One region of the Rubrivivax sp. JA1055 genome, then DNA from elsewhere that is predicted to be linked to it. Evidence: riboswitches for the same ligand, from Rfam matches in the RefSeq annotation. Region 1 holds a riboswitch; the other holds the start of a gene.
The links. A riboswitch is a leader RNA that binds a small molecule or an ion and turns the genes downstream of it on or off. The one in region 1 is predicted to bind cobalamin.

Region 2: linked by a shared signal. The riboswitch ahead of LOC65_RS13160 (TonB-dependent receptor domain-containing protein) and the one ahead of LOC65_RS06955 (energy-coupling factor ABC transporter permease) in region 1 are both predicted to bind cobalamin.

The regions. Positions count from the first base shown of each region.
Region 1 is NZ_JAJKFP010000005.1:45,397-52,867, reverse strand. It holds gene LOC65_RS06965 (TonB-dependent receptor) at 1-1,088, opposite strand, end outside; gene LOC65_RS06960 (class I SAM-dependent methyltransferase) at 1,120-1,902, opposite strand; cobalamin riboswitch at 1,969-2,194, opposite strand; cobalamin riboswitch at 2,230-2,489, shown strand; gene LOC65_RS06955 (energy-coupling factor ABC transporter permease) at 2,659-3,309, shown strand; gene cobO (cob(I)yrinic acid a,c-diamide adenosyltransferase) at 3,321-3,890, shown strand; gene cobW (cobalamin biosynthesis protein CobW) at 3,895-4,941, shown strand; partial or broken gene cobN (cobaltochelatase subunit CobN) at 4,941-7,471, shown strand, end outside.
Region 2 is NZ_JAJKFP010000006.1:809,088-816,558, forward strand. It holds gene cbiB (adenosylcobinamide-phosphate synthase CbiB) at 1-698, opposite strand, end outside; gene LOC65_RS13150 (ABC transporter substrate-binding protein) at 695-1,582, opposite strand; gene LOC65_RS13155 (cobyrinate a,c-diamide synthase) at 1,579-2,898, opposite strand; gene LOC65_RS13160 (TonB-dependent receptor domain-containing protein) at 2,916-4,757, opposite strand; cobalamin riboswitch at 4,828-5,065, opposite strand; gene LOC65_RS13165 (YeeE/YedE family protein) at 5,219-6,334, shown strand; gene LOC65_RS13170 (cytochrome c) at 6,381-6,707, shown strand; gene LOC65_RS13175 (NAD(P)/FAD-dependent oxidoreductase) at 6,718-7,471, shown strand, end outside.

The sequences.
Region 1 (7,471 bases):
TCGAGGTTCAGCCCGAGCTGCAGCGCGTGCCGTGTCACACCGAGTTCGGCCTTGGCGTTCAGCGTGAACTCGTGGAACAGCCCGCGGTCCTGGGTGTCGGTCTCCGACCAGCCCTTGGTGACGGCGGCCGGCGGCGGCACGATGGTGATGCCGCCCTGGAACAGGCGGTCGTAGCGCGCCATGCTGCTCAGGTGCTCGAAGCTGATCGCCGGCGTCAGCCGCACGCGGTTGCGCCAGGCCAGGCTCAGGTACTCGCCGTCGACGTGCGCGCCGGGGATGCCGTAGTTGTCCTCCGGGGCTATGCCGAACATCGGATGGCCGTCCTTCAGCGGCACGATCGAGCCGCGTTTGGCGTTCACCTGGCTGGAAAAGAGCTGCACGCTGCTGGCCCAGTCGCGGGTCATCGCCAGCTCGCCGCCGACGCTGGCCGTGGCCTGGTCGCGCGGCGTGCCGTCCTGGAAGCCGTCGACGCGGCTGTAGGCGGCGCCCACCGACAGATGGCCGCGTTCGCCGTCCCAGCGCTGGCGCAGGCCGAGGTCGCGGCGGCCGAAGCTGCCCAGCGTCGCGCGCGCGCTGCCGCCTTCGGCCTCGGGTTCGATGAACATCTGCACGACGCCGCCGATCGCGTTGCGGCCGTACAGCGCCGAAGCCGGGCCCTTGATGAACTCGATGCGCTCCAGCAGGTCGGGCGCGACCAGCGTCAGGTCGGCGTTGCCCTGCAGCAGGCGCAGCGGCACGCCGTCGATCAGCACCAGCACGTCCTGGGTGTCGCGCAGGCCGCGGGTCTCGAACCGCGTGAAGTAGTTGCCCTGGGTGCCGTGCTGCAGCCCGGGCACCGCGCGCAGCGCGTCTTCCAGCGTGCGCGCGCCGACGGCGTCCATCTCGTCGCGGCCGACGGCGTAGGTGCTGAACGGCAGATCCAGCGGGTCTTCGGCGACGCGTGTCGCGGTGACGACGCGGCGCTCGGCGGTGATCTGCACCGTCTCGACGGCCTCGCTCTGGGCCTGGGCGGCGGCCGGCAGCAGCAGCGCCAGCACGGCAGGGCGCCAGTGGCGCGACGGTGATCTTTCCTGTGGCTTCATCTTCATCGTCTCTTCTTCTGGAGGGAGGGAAACAGGGTCAGTCGCGGTGCCAGAGCAGCACCGCGCTGCGTTTGGCGCAGCCCAGGCGCAGGCCGCGGCGGCCGGGCCGCGCCGAGGCGGCGACCTGGGCCAGCACCTGCGGCCGGCGTTCGTCGCCGGGCAGCAGACGCAGGCGCTCGAAGACGTGCGCCTGGGCCGCGGCCAGCGACTCGAAACACACCTCGTAGCGCCAGTCGGCGAAGTGCAGCGCCTGCGGCGCGCGTGTGGGGCCCAGTGCGGCGAGCACACGTTCGACGACCGGGCGCGTGTCGGCGCCGTGCAGTTCGGGCGTCAGCACGCCGGCCAGGCAGAAAGTCGCCGGCCCGGCCTGCGCCGGCACGACCCAGGCCATGCAGCGGCGCCAGCGTGTGGCCATCGCGTCGTGGAAGGCGGCGGGTTCACGCTGCGCCGGCGGCAGGTGCGCGGCCAGCAGCGTGTCGGCGGCGACGGCGGGCTCGAGCTGCGTCCAGTCGACGGGCGACAGCTCCAGACGGATGCCGCGCACGGCCAGCGCCGGTCGCCGCGCGAGCAGCCGGCGCTGCATCTCGGGCTGCGGTTCGACGGCGTGCCAGCGCGCGCCGGGCGCGAGCATGCGGCGGCTGAGCACGCCGCTGCCGGCACCGATGTCGAGCAGATCGGGCAGCGAGCGCGGCAGCAGCGGCAGCACGGCGCGGGCGTAACCCGAGCGCACGATGGTGTGCGCGTAGAACGCGGCTTCGGCCTCGCCCCAGGCGCAGGGCGTGGCGGCGTCGGGCCGGAGTTCCGGCGCGTTGGAAGACATGGGAATACCGGCGTACGCGCCCTGGCCGCTTCCCCGCAGCCTGGCGCCTTACGGCCTGCCGCTCGCGCGGCACGCCACCTCGTTGGCCGGTATCCGGGCTGGCGGAGACGACCCGTGTGTCCTTCCCAGGAGACGACTCCCAGTGGCTTCGACACGAGCTGGGGCCGGTGAGGCCCCGTCCGCTTACCGTTGCGGGGGCAGCTCAGGTTGGGGGCACGAGGCCCCTCCCTGATTCCCGTTGAACTGCATCCACCGGAGGGTGGGCGCGAGCACCAACGGCCGGCATCATAACCAGCGCCGCCGGCGGCCCCGCCGCGAGACCTGACCTGTATCATGCGCCGCGTTGGTGCTCGCCGAGGCTTTCCGCCGAGGCAGTTCAACGGGAATCAGGAAGGGCGAGGCCGTCACGGCGCGAGCCCCAACCTGAGCTGCCCCCGCAACGGTAAGCGGACGGAAAGACGGCTTCGTGCCGGCTCTTCCGGCCCGTGACACGGCCACTGGGACGGCGGCGCGCCAGCGTCGCCACCGGGAAGGCGTCACGGACAGGTCCGCCAGCCCGGATACCGGCCAACGAGGTGGCGTGCCCGCGCGAGCGGCGCGCCGTGTAGCGCCAGCCGCGGGGAAGCGGCCGGGCGCGCCGAACCCGTCTCACGTTTTCCGAGCCGTCCCTTCCCAGCGCGTGCCGTGTCGCCGCGCCCGAGCCGTCGTGCGGCGGCGGGCCGCCGTCGTCGCGCCGTCTCGACCCAGGAGCACCCGATGCACATCGAACCCGGCGTCCTCGCCCAGACCAAGATCCTCGCCGCCAACGTCGCCGCCGGCGGCGTGCTGCTGGCGCACCTGCCGGCACTCGCCAAGCGCCCGGCGCTGTGGCTGCGCACGCTGCTCGCGGCGGTCTTCTTCTCGCTGTTCATGCAGTCCTTCCACATGGCCGTCGGCCCGTCGGAGCTGCACTTCATCGGCGCGATGCCGATCTACCTGCTGCTGGGTTACCTGCCGACGCTGTTCGGCTTCGCGCTCGGCCTCGCGCTGCAAGGCTTGCTGTTCGAGCCGCAGGACCTGCTGCACCTGGCGGTGAACACGCTGTCGCTGGTCGTGCCGCTGACCGCCGTGCACTTCGGCATCGGCCGCCGCCTGTCGGCCGCGCAGGTCAGCGAGGCGCGTGTCGCCACCGTGCTGCGTCTGGACGCCGCCTACTACGCCGGCGTCACGGCGATGGTCGGCTTCTGGCTGGCCATCGGCCAGGAAGCGACGCCGCTGGCCGACTGGGCGCGTTTCGCTTCGTCCTACCTCGTGCTGGTGGCGCTGGAGCCGGTGTTCACGCTGCTGATCGTGCGCGCCGTGCGCCGCTGGCGCGAAGCCGGCTGGGCGCGCGCCTGCCTGGACGAGCGGCTCACCGCCGCCGCCTGACGGACGGCACCATGCAGATCGAAACGCCCCCGTTCGATCGCGACAAACCGCGCCCTCAGGGCGAACGCCGGGGGCTGGTGATCGTGCACACCGGGCCGGGCAAGGGCAAGAGCACCGCCGCCTTCGGCCTGGCGCTGCGCGCCCACGGCCGCGGCAAGGCGGTGAAGGTCTACCAGTTCATGAAAGTGCCCTCGGCGCGTTTCGGCGAGCACCGGCTGTTCGAGCAGCTGGGCATCCCGATCGAAGGCCTGGGCGACGGCTTCAGCTGGAAGAGCCGCGACCTGGGCCACTCCGCCGAGCTGGCGCGTGCCGGCTGGCACCGTGTGCGCGACACGGTGCTGTCGGGCGAGCACTTTCTCGTCGTGCTCGACGAGGTGATGGCGCCGCTGCGCTACGGCTGGATCCCGCTGGACGAGTTGCTGGCCTGCCTGCGCGCGCGCCCGCCGCAGGTCCACGTGCTGCTGACCGGGCGCGGCGCGCCGCCGGAGCTCATCGAAGCCGCCGACACCGTCACCGAGATGACCAAACTGAAACACCACTACGACGCCGGCGTGCCTGCACAGCGCGGCATCGAGGACTGAACCCATGCACAAGATCCCCGCGACCATCGTCACCGGCTTCCTCGGCGCCGGCAAGACGACGCTGCTGCGCCACCTGCTGACGAACGCCGGCGGCCGCCGCATCGCCGTCATCGTCAACGAGTTCGGCGAACTCGGCATCGACGGCGAACTGCTGCGCGGCTGCGGCATCGGCTGCGACGAAGAAGGCCGCGACGACGGCAACCTCGTCGAACTGGCCAACGGCTGCCTGTGCTGCACGGTGCAGGAGGAGTTCGCGCCGGTGATGGAGCGCCTGGCCGAGCGCCGCGAGCGCATCGACCACCTCGTCATCGAGACCTCGGGCCTGGCGCTGCCCAAGCCGCTGGTGCAGGCCTTCCAGTGGCCGACGCTGCGCCACGCCTTCACGGTCGACGCCGTCGTCACCGTCGTCGACGCGCCGGCGGTGGCCGAGGGCCGTTTCGCCGACGACCCGCAGGCCGTCGACCTGCAGCGCCGCGCCGACGACAACCTCGACCACGAGTCGCCGCTGGCCGAACTGTTCGAGGACCAGCTCGCCACCGCCGACCTCGTCGTGCTGAACAAGACCGACGCGCTCGACGCCGCGACGCTGGCGGCCGTCGAGGCCCAGGTGCGCGCCGGTGCGCCGGCGGCCGTCAAGCTGCTCGCCGCGCAGCACGGCCGCCTCGCGCCTGACGTGCTGCTGGGCCTGGGCCGCGCCGTCGAGGACACGATCGACGGCCGCCACACGCACCACGACGAAGAAGAGGACCATGACCACGACGAGTTCGACTCGGTCTCGCTGGCTGTCGAGGTGACGGACCGCGAGCGCCTGCTGCAGGCGCTGGCCGCGCTCGTCGCGCGCCACGAGATCTACCGCGCCAAGGGTTTCGTCGCGCTGCCGGGCGCGGCGATGCGCCTCGTCGTGCAAGGCGTCGGCGCGCGCCTGGGCAGCCACTTCGACCGTGCCTGGCGCGCGGGCGAGGCACGTGTCTCGCGCCTGGTGCTGATCGGCGCCGGGCTCGACGCGGCCGTGCTGCAGGCCGAGCTGCAGCAGGCGCTGGCCGCCGGCTGATGCACCTGCTGTCGACACGCGCCGCCGGCCTCGTCGACGACGAGGGCCGCGGCGTCGTGCGCCTGGCGCAGACGCCGGGCGAGATCGTCGTGCTCAGCGCCGCCGACAGCACGCTGGCGCTGCTGGCCGACACCGCCGCGGCGCTGCCGGCCGGCTTTCCGAGCGTCCGCCTGGCCAACCTGATGGCGCTGCGCCAGCCAGCCTCGGTGGACCTCTACGTCGACGAGGTGCTGCAGCACGCGCGTGCGGTCGTCGTCGACCACCTCGGCAACGCAGCCGACTGGGCCTACCTCGTCGAGCAGGCCGGGCGCACCGCGCGTCGGCGCGGCCAGTGGCTGGCGCTGTTCTCGGGCGACTTCGGCGAAGACCCGCAGCTGCTGGCGCGCTCCACCGCCGCGGCCGACGACTGCCGCCTGCTCTGGCGCTGCCTGCGCGACGGCGGGCCGGCGCAGGCCGAGGCCTTCTTCGCGCTGATCGCGCACGCCGCCTTCGGCCGCGGCGAACGCCCGGCGCCGCCCGAGCCGCTGCCCTGCGCGCTCCCTTATGTGCCGCGCGACGCCGCCGCCTGGCCGGCGCGCCCGGCCGGCGCGCCGGTGGCGCTGCTGGTCTTCTACCGGGCGCATCTGCAGTCCGGCAACACGGCGGTCTTCGACGCCCAGCTCGCGGCGCTGGCCGCGGCCGGGCTGGAGCCGCTGGCGCTGGCCGTCGACACGCTGAAGAACGCCGAGAGCCTGGCGCTGCTGCGCGCGCTGGCGGCGCGCCACGCGGTCGACGTCGTGCTCAACGCGACGGCGTTTGCGCTCGGCGGCGCCGGCGCCGGTTTCGAGCCGCTGGCCGGCGACGCGCCGGTGCTGCAGCTGCTGCTGGCCGGCAGCACCCGCGAACGCTGGGCCGAAGACCCGCACGGCCTGGCGCCGCGCGACCTGGCGATGCAGGTCGTGCTGCCCGAGGTCGACGGCCGCATCGCGACGCGTGCGATCAGCTTCAAGGGCGTGGCCTGGCGCTGCGAGCGCACCGAGATCGACGTCGTGCGCTACCAGCCCGAACCCGGGCGCATGGCGTTCGTCGCCGAGCTGGCGTGGCGCTGGTGCCGGCTGCGCCACGTGCCGCCGGCCGACCAGCGCCTGGCGCTGGTGCTGGCCAACTACCCGAACGACGACGCCCGCCTGGCCAACGGCGTCGGCCTGGACACGCCGGCCTCGACGCGGCTGATCCTGCGGGCGCTGCACGAGGCGGGTTACGGCGTCGGCGCCTTGCCGCCCGACAGCGAGGCGCTGATGCAGACGCTGGCCGCCGGCGTCACCAACGACATCGAGGCTAACGACGCGCGCCCGGCGGCGCAGAGCCTGGCGCTGGCCGACTACCGTGCCGAGTTCGAGCGCCTGCCGGCCGTCTGCCGCGACGCCGTGCTCGCGCTCTGGGGCGCGCCCGAGGCCGACCCGATGCAACGCGCCGGGCGCTTCATGATCCCGGGGCTGCGCCTGGGGCGCGTCTTCGTCGGCATCCAGCCGGCGCGTTCGCGCGGGCCCGACCTGCTGGCGCGTTATCACGACGCCGACCTCGTGCCGCCGCACGCCTACCTGGCGTTCTATTTCTGGCTGCGCCGCCACTGGGCGGCCGACGCCGTCGTGCACGTCGGCAAACACGGCAACCTGGAGTGGCTGCCGGGCAAGAGCGTCGCGCTCGGCGAAGCCTGCTGGCCCGACCTGCTGCTCGGCCCGATGCCGCACCTGTACCCGTTCATCGTCAACGACCCCGGCGAAGGCTGCCAGGCCAAGCGCCGCACGCAGGCGGTCATCGTCGACCACCTGATGCCGCCGCTGACGCGTGCCGAGTCCTACGGCGCGCTGCTCGACATCGAACGCACGATGGACGAGTACTACGAGGCGCTGGCGCTGGACCCGCCGCGCGCGCGCCGGCTGCGCCAGGTGCTGCTGGGCCAGGTGATCGGCGCCGGGCTGCACCGCGAACTGGGCTTCGACGCGCCCGAGGACGACGGCCAGCGCGAGGCGCTGCTGCGCCGCCTCGACGCCTTTCTCTGCGAGCTGAAGGAAGCGCAGATCCGCGACGGCCTGCACGTCTTCGGCCGCTCGCCCGCAGGCCGGGCGCGGCGCGACACGCTGCGGCGCTGGCGCGTTTCGAGCGCGGCGCGACGCCGGGCGACGCCAGCCTGCTGCGCACGCTGGCCGCCGACCTGGCGCTGGACTTCGACCCGCTGGCGCCCGACTGGGCCCGGCCCTGGACCGGCGCGCGCCCGGCGCTGCTGCTGTCGCTGGCCGACACACCCTGGCGCCACGCCGGCCACACACGCGAACGCCTGGAGCTGCTGGCCGAACGCCTGCTCGAAGCCCACGCGCTGCAGCCTGACGCGCCGGCCGCCGACGCCGCCGCCTGGCCGCAGACGGCGCCGGTGCTGGCCACGCTGCGCGACGTGCTGGCGCCGCGGCTGGACGCCTGCGGCGCCGAGGAGATGCGCCAGCTGCTGCGCGGCCTGGCCGGCCGCGTCGTGCCGCCCGGCCCCAGCGGCGCG
Region 2 (7,471 bases), on a different contig from region 1:
GCTTCGCGCGCCAGCGGCGCCCAGCCCAGCGACGGCCGCCACAGCAGGGCCGCGGTCAGCCGCGCCGGCAGCCAGCCGAGCAGATCGTCGGCACGCGCCGACCACTTGCCGGCCCATTCCCAGCGGCCGCGGTAGCCCCACATCGCGTCCAGCGTGTTGACCGCGCGCCAGGCCCAGGCGCCCGGCAGACCGGCGACGCAGAACCAGAACAGCGGCGCGACGAACGAGTCGTTGAGGTTCTCGGCCAGGGTCTCGATCGCCGTCTCGCGGACCTCGCGCGCGTCGAGCTGCTCGACGTCGCGGCTGCACAGGCTGCGCAGCCGCTGCCGTGCCGCCGGCAGGCCGCCGTTGGCGAACGCGGCATCGACGCCGGCAACCTCGTCGCGCAGCATGCGCCAGGCGAACGAGGGCTTGAGCGCCAGCGCCAGCAGCGGCACCGCGGCCCAGGCCGGCAGCATGAACAGCGCCGCCTGCAGCGCCCAGGCCAGCGCCGCGACGCCGCCGACCACCGCCCACCAGGCCAGCGTGCCGGCCAGCAGCGCGGCGCGCGGCGCCAGCGTCGGCAGCCGGCGGTGCAGCGGCATGATCGCGTGGCCCAGCCAAGCCACCGGGTGCCAGGCGTCGCGCGGCTCGCCGAAGCGCCGGTCGATCCACCAGGCCAGCAGCAGCGCGGCGGCGAGGACGAGGGCCGTGTTCATCGTGTCGTGGCCGCGGGCTCGGAGGCCAGGCGCTGCAGACAGTCGACGATCGCCGCGGCGCCTTCGCCCAGGCGCGGGCCGGGGCGGATCAGCAGCTCGAAGCGCTCCGGGGCGAAACCGCAGACGCGGCCGCCGCGCACCGCCGACATCGCCGCCCAGCCCGGCCGCGCGGCCAGCCCGGCGACGTCGCGCTGCTGCATCAGCAGCAGGTCGGGGTCGGCGCGCACGACGAACTCCGGGTTGAGCCGCGGAAAGGGCCCGAGCTCGGCCGGCACGACGTTCACCAGGCCCAGCCGGGCCAGCGTGTCGCCGACGAAGGACCCGGCGCCGGCGCCCCAGCTGCCGCCGTGGATCTCGAAGTACACGCGCCGGCCGCGCAGCGCCGCCGGCACACGCGCCGCCGCGGCGGCCAGTTCCCGGTCCAGCCGCACGAGCAGGCGCTCGGCCTCGGCACGCCGGCCGAGCGCCTGGCCCAGCGTGCGCATCGCCTCGACCATGTCGTCATGGCGCTCGGCGTGCACACGCAGCACGCGCAGGCCCAGCGCCTCGAGCCGGTCGCTGGCGCGTGAACGATCGGACGCCAGCACCAGGTCGGGCCGCAGCGCGACCACCGCCTCGATGATCGCGTCCTCCATGCCGCCGACACGCGGCAGCGCCGCCAGCGCCGGCGGCCAGTTGGAGAAACGGTCGACGCCGACCAGCCGGTCGCCGGCCCCGAGCACCCAGACCGTCTCGGTCAGCGACGGCAGCAGCGAGACGATGCGCTGCGGCGGCGCCTGCAGCCGCAGCTCGGTGCCGCGTGCGTCGCGCACGACGACCGGCGCCGCGGCCGCCCCGGCCGCCAGCGCCAGCGCCGCCAGCAGGATCAGCAGGCGCCGGATCATGCGAGCGCTCCCGGCGAGAACAGCCGCGCCGTCAGTTCGGGCGACGAGGCGAACCACGGGTGGAACCAGCTCGCCTTCAGCGCGCCGAGTTCGTACACCGGCTCGCCCGGCGGCAGCGGCAGGCCGGCGCCGGCACGCGCCGGTTCGGTGTGCAGGGCGGCCACCAGCCCGGTCTCGAAGCGCGACCAGTGGAAGCTGTGGCCGCGCAGCTCGCCACGGCCGAAGACGAGGCGGTGCGGGCCCAGCGCGGCGACACGCTGGCCGAGCACCGCGCGACCGGGCAGCAGGCCCCAGAGGCGGTGCTCGCGGCCCTGGCCGTCGACGAGGGTCTCGGCCAGCGCCATCATGCCGCCGCACTCGGCCCAGACCGGGCGGTCGGCCGCCAGGTGCGCCGCGAGTTGCGCCGCCAGGTCGCGGCGGGCGGCCAGCGCCTCGGCGTGCAGCTCCGGGTAGCCGCCGGGCAGCCAGACGGCGTCGCAGTCGGGCAGCGCGTCGCCGGCCAGCGGCGAGAAGAACACCGTCTCGGCGCCGAGCGCGTGCAGGGTCTGCAGATTCGCCGGATAGACGAACGCGAACGCCGCGTCGTGCGCGACGGCGATGCGCCGGCCGTCGAGCCGGCGGTGCGGCGCGGCCGGCGCGGCGACCGGCGGCGGCACCCACTGCGGCCAGTCGGCCAGGGCCCGCGCGCCCAGCGGTGTCGAGGCCAGCGCGTCGGCGGCGGCGTCGAGCCGGGCCAGCGCATCGGGCAGCTCGCCGGCGGCGCTCAGGCCGAGATGGCGCTCCGGCAGCGCGAAGCGGCCGTCGGCCGGCAGCGCGCCGGCCCAGCCGGCCTCGGGCGGCAGCGCCGCCTGCAGCATCGTCGCGTGGCGCGCGCCGCCGACGCGGTTGGCCAGCACACCGGCCCAGCGCAGCTCGCGCCAGCTGCGCAGCCCGTGCACGAGGGCGCCGAAGGTGGCGGCCATCTTCGCCGCGTCGATGACCGCCAGCACCGGCAGGCCGAAACGCTGCGCCAGGTCGGCCGCGCTGGGCTCGCCGTCGTACAGGCCCATCACGCCCTCGACGACGACGAGCTCGGCCTCGGCCGCCGCCTGTGCCAGACGCGCCGCGCAGTCGGCTTCGCCGTTGATCCACAGGTCCAGCGTGTCGACGCTGGCGCCGCTGGCCAGCGCCAGCCATTGGGGATCGAGGAAGTCGGGGCCGCACTTGAAGGCCCGCACGCGCGCGCCGCGGCGCGCGTGCAGCCGCGCCAGCGCGCAGGCGACGGTGGTCTTGCCCTGGCCGGAGGCCGGGGCGGCGACGAGCACGACGGCGGCCATCGTCCCGGTCCCCGCGCTCAGACCGCCCAGCGCAGCACGACGAGCGCGCTGCGGCCGGCGACGTTGTAGCTGCGCGCGAGCGCGTAGTCCTTGTCGCCCGCGTTGTCGAGGCGCGCCTGCAGCGTCAGGCCCTTGCCGAGCGTGGTCTCGGCGCTCAGGTTGACGAGGCCGTAGCCGCCCAGGCGCCGGGTGTTGGCGGCGTCGTCCCAGCGTTCGCCGGCGGCCTGGACCTCGGCGCCGAGGCGCCAGCCGGCGAGCACGGTGTCCGCGCCCAGCGTCGCCAGGCGGCGCGCACGGCGGGCGATCAGCTTGTCGGTGGCCTCGTTCCTCGGGTCGTGGAAGTCCGCCGAGGCGCGCAGCGCGACGGCGCCGACGCGCGTGCGGCCGGACAGCGTCAGCCCCTCGTAGCTCGCCTGGCCGACGTTCTCGTAGCAGCCTCTGGCCGACACGCAGGCACCGGCGGCGCCGAAGACGATCAGGTCCTCGACCTTGTTGCGCCAGGCGACGAGGCCGATCTCGTGCTCGCCGGCGCTGCGGCGCAGGCCGATCTCGAGGTTGCGGCCGCTCTCGGGCACCAGGTTCGGGACGCCGTAGTCGCTGAAGCGCTGGTACAGCGTCGGCGCGCGGAACGAGGTCGCGGCCGACGCCGTCAGGCGCCAGGCCGGCGCGAAGCGCCAGCCCCAGGCCAGGCTGCCGGTGCCCTTGCCGCCGAACTCGCTGTCGTCGTCGTGGCGGGCGTGGGCCTGCAGCGAATGCACGCCGAACTCGCCGCGCCAGCCCAGCGCGACGCCGTCCTGCGAACGTTCGTCCTGCAGCCGCACGGCCGTGGCCGAGGCCAGGTTGTCCAGGCGGTCCTCGCGCCGCTCCAGCGTCAGCGAGACCCGCTGGCCGGGCCGCAACTGCTGCTCGTGCTGCAGCGTCAGGTCGCGCAAGCGCGTGCGCGTCTGGTAGATGCTGGGCTCGGTCTCGTAGAGGCTGCGCGACTCGGACAGCCGGGCGCTGCTCAGCGCCTGCTCGTTCCACTGGCCGCGCCAGGACAGCGCGGTGGTGCGCAGTTCGTGATGCGAGCGGTCGTCGCGCGTCGAGCTGCCGTCGTAGCGGGCGTTCAGGTGGCTGTCGGTCATCGAGGCCTCGACACGGTGCTCCGGCGCGAGCTGCCAGCCCACGCGGGCCTGCAGCGAACCGCGGCGCCAGCCGTCGGTGTCGGGATTCTGGCCGTCGCGCGCATCGAAGCCGTTGCTGTCGCTCCAGCCGGCCGACAGCGCGTAGTCCAGGCGCCCGTCCGAGCCCGAGAGCCCGGCGTCGGCGAGCCGGCTGCCGCGGCTGCCCCAGCCCAGGCCGCCGCTGGCGCGCAGCGCGCCCTGGCCGCGGCGGGTGAAGACCTGCACCACGCCGCCGACGGCGTCCGAGCCGTAGACCGCGGCCGCCGGACCACGCAGCACCTCGACGCGTTCGATGCGGTCCAGCGCGATCTGCTCCCAGGCGGCGCCGCCGGTGCTCTGCGAGTCGACGCGCACGCCGTCGACGTAGACCGCGGTGTGGCGCGTCTCGCCGCCGCGGATGTAGACGCTGGTGCTGCCGCCGGGGCCGCCGTTGCGGCTGATCTCGATGCCGGGCAGGCGGGCGAGCAGGTCGGCGACGCTGCTCGCGCCGCTGCGCTCGATCGCCGCGCGGTCGACGAGCGAGACGTCGGCCAGCGTCTGCGACAGACGCTCTTCGAGACGGCTGGCGGTGATGACGATCGGGTCTTCGCCGGCCTGGGCGAAGGCCGCCGGCGCGACGGCGGCGGCGACGGCGAGACGGGTGGCGAGAGCGCAGGCGCGCAGCGGGGCGTTCAAGCCCGGGACGGAAGTCGACATGAAAAAAGTCAGAGTCGGCGCGGCCGACCACCTCCCCGCAGCCGCCGCTGTACGGTGCCCGCGCCGCAGGCGCACGCACCCCCACGTTGGCCGGTATCCGGGCTGGCGGCGCGACCCGTGTGCCCTTCCCAGGCGCTTGACCCAGTGGATTCGACACGAGCGGAAGCCTGCGAGGGCTCCGACCGCTTACCGTTGCGGGGGCAGCTCAGGTTGGGGGCGAACCGGCGACACCGTGTCGCCCCTTCCTGATTCCCGTTGAACTGTCCCGGCAGACGCCGGGGACGAGCACCAACGGGGCGCATGATAGGCAAGGCCACGGCAGCGCCGGGGCACGTTGCGCGATTCCTTGATGACAATCAAGCGAACGCCTCGACCGTCTTCCTTGCCTGGCGCAGAAGCACATGCGCATCGCGCACAAGCCGTGCGCCGGGACGGCCGGCAGCCGCCGCGACAATGCCGACATGCCCACCGCGGAAGAACTCGAGGCCCACCTGCGCCTGCTGCTGGCCGGCGCCTTCGTCATCGGCGCGGCCTTCGGCGCCATCTCGCAGCGCACCCACTTCTGCACGATGGGTGCGCTGGCCGACGTCTTCGCCTTCGGCGACCGCACCCGGCTGCGGGCCTGGGTCGCCGCCGTCGCCGTCGCGGTGCTGGGCTTTCACCTGATGGTGGGCCTGGGCTGGGTGCGTGCGGCCGACAGCCTGTACGGCGGCACACGCGTGGGCTGGCTGTCGGCGATCGTCGGTGGCGCGATGTTCGGCCTGGGCATGGTGCTGGCGTCGGGCTGCGCGGCACGCAACCTGGTGCGCCTGGGCGGCGGCAGCCTGAAGTCGCTGGTCGTCGTGCTCGTCGTCGGCGCCAGCGGCTTCGCGGCGATGAAGGGCGTCAGCGCGGTGCTGCGCGTGGCCAGCGTCGACCGCGTCGGCTTCGAGCTGCCGGCCGGCCAGGACGCGGCCGGTGCGCTGGCCGCCGCCACCGGCCTGCCGCTGCAGACGCTCGCCCCCTGGCTCGGCGCGGCGGTGGCCGCGGCGCTGCTGGCCTGGGTGCTGGCACGGCCCGAAGGCCGCGGCCGCGAGGTCGCCGGCGGCGCCGCGATCGGGGTGCTGGTGGTCGCCGCCTGGTGGCTGTCGGGCCGGCTGGGTTTCGTGCCCGAACACCCCGAGACGCTGGAGCCGGCCTTCCTGGCGACGAACTCGCGGCGCATGGAGTCGCTGAGCCTGGTCGCGCCGCTGGCCTGGGGCCTGGACTGGCTGCTGTTCTTCAGCGACAGCCGCAAGACGCTGACGATCGGCATCTGCAGCGCCGCCGGCATCGTCGCCGGCTCGGCCGCGGTCGCGCTGGCCACACGCAGCTTTCGCTGGCAGGGTTTCGCCGGCACCGAGGACACGGCCGGCCATCTCGTCGGCGCGGTCCTGATGGGCACCGGCGGCGTCACCGCGCTGGGCTGCACCGTCGGGCAAGGAATCGCAGGTCTATCGACGCTTTCCGCGCATAGCGCCATCGCCGTCTCGGCTATGGTCCTCGGCGGCTTCGCAGGCCTGGCGCTGCAGCGCCGGCGCATCGAACGCTGCGGCTGAACCCACCACCCCACCACGATCGGAGGACAACGACATGAGATCGCCGATGCGACCGATGCTGGTCGCGCTGGGCGCCGCGAGCCTGGCGCTGCCGGCCGCCGCCGACCTGCGGGCCGACGAGGCGCTGGCCGCGCGCTCGGTCGCCGCCACCTGCGCCAACTGCCACGGCACCGACGGCCACTCGCGCACGGCGATCAAGTCGCTGGCGGGCCAGCCGGCCGAGCGCATCCTGCAGTCGATCGCCGACTACCGCAGCGGCGCGCAGCCGTCGACGATCATGGCGCAGATCCTGCGCGGCTACAGCGACGAGCAGCTGCGGCTGGCGGCGCACTGGTTCGCGGCGCAGCCGGCCCGGCCGGCCGACGCCCGCTAGGAGCGACACGATGCAGCAACCCGATCGTTTCGCCCTCTCGCGCCGCCGCCTGCTGGGCGCGGGGCTGGCCGGCGGCACGCTGGCGCTGGCCGGCTGCGCCGGCAACCGCGTCGTCCAGCCGACACCCGGACGTGTCGTCGTCGTCGGCGGCGGTTTCGGCGGCGCCACCGCGGCACGCTACCTGCGGCTGTGGGGCGGTGTCGACGTCACGCTGGTCGAACGCGAGGCGGCGTTCGTCTCCTGCCCGATCTCCAACCTGGTGCTTGGCGGCTGGCGCACGCTGGACGACATCACGCGCGGCTACGACGGCCTGGCCGCCGCCGGCGTCAAGCGGGTGCGCGGCGAGGCCGTGGCGATCGACCCCGAACGCCGCCTGCTGCGCCTGGCCGACGGCAGCACCCTGCCCTGGGACCGGCTGATCGTCGCGCCCGGCATCGACTTCGACACCGCCGCGATCCCCGGCCTGCAGCCGGCACTCGACGCCGGCAGCGTGACGCACGCCTGGAAGGCCGGGCCGCAGACCGTCGCGCTGCGCCGCCAACTCGAGGCCCTGCCCGACGGCGGTGTCGTCGCGATGACGATCCCGCGCGCCCCTTACCGCTGCCCGCCGGGGCCTTACGAACGCGCCGCCGTCATCGCCGGCTGGCTGAAGCAGGCGCGGCCGCGCGCCAAGCTGCTGGTGCTCGACGCCAATGCCGAGATCCAGTCGAAGAAGGCGCTGTTCGAGCGCGCGTTCAAGGAGCACTACGCCGGCATCGTCGAGT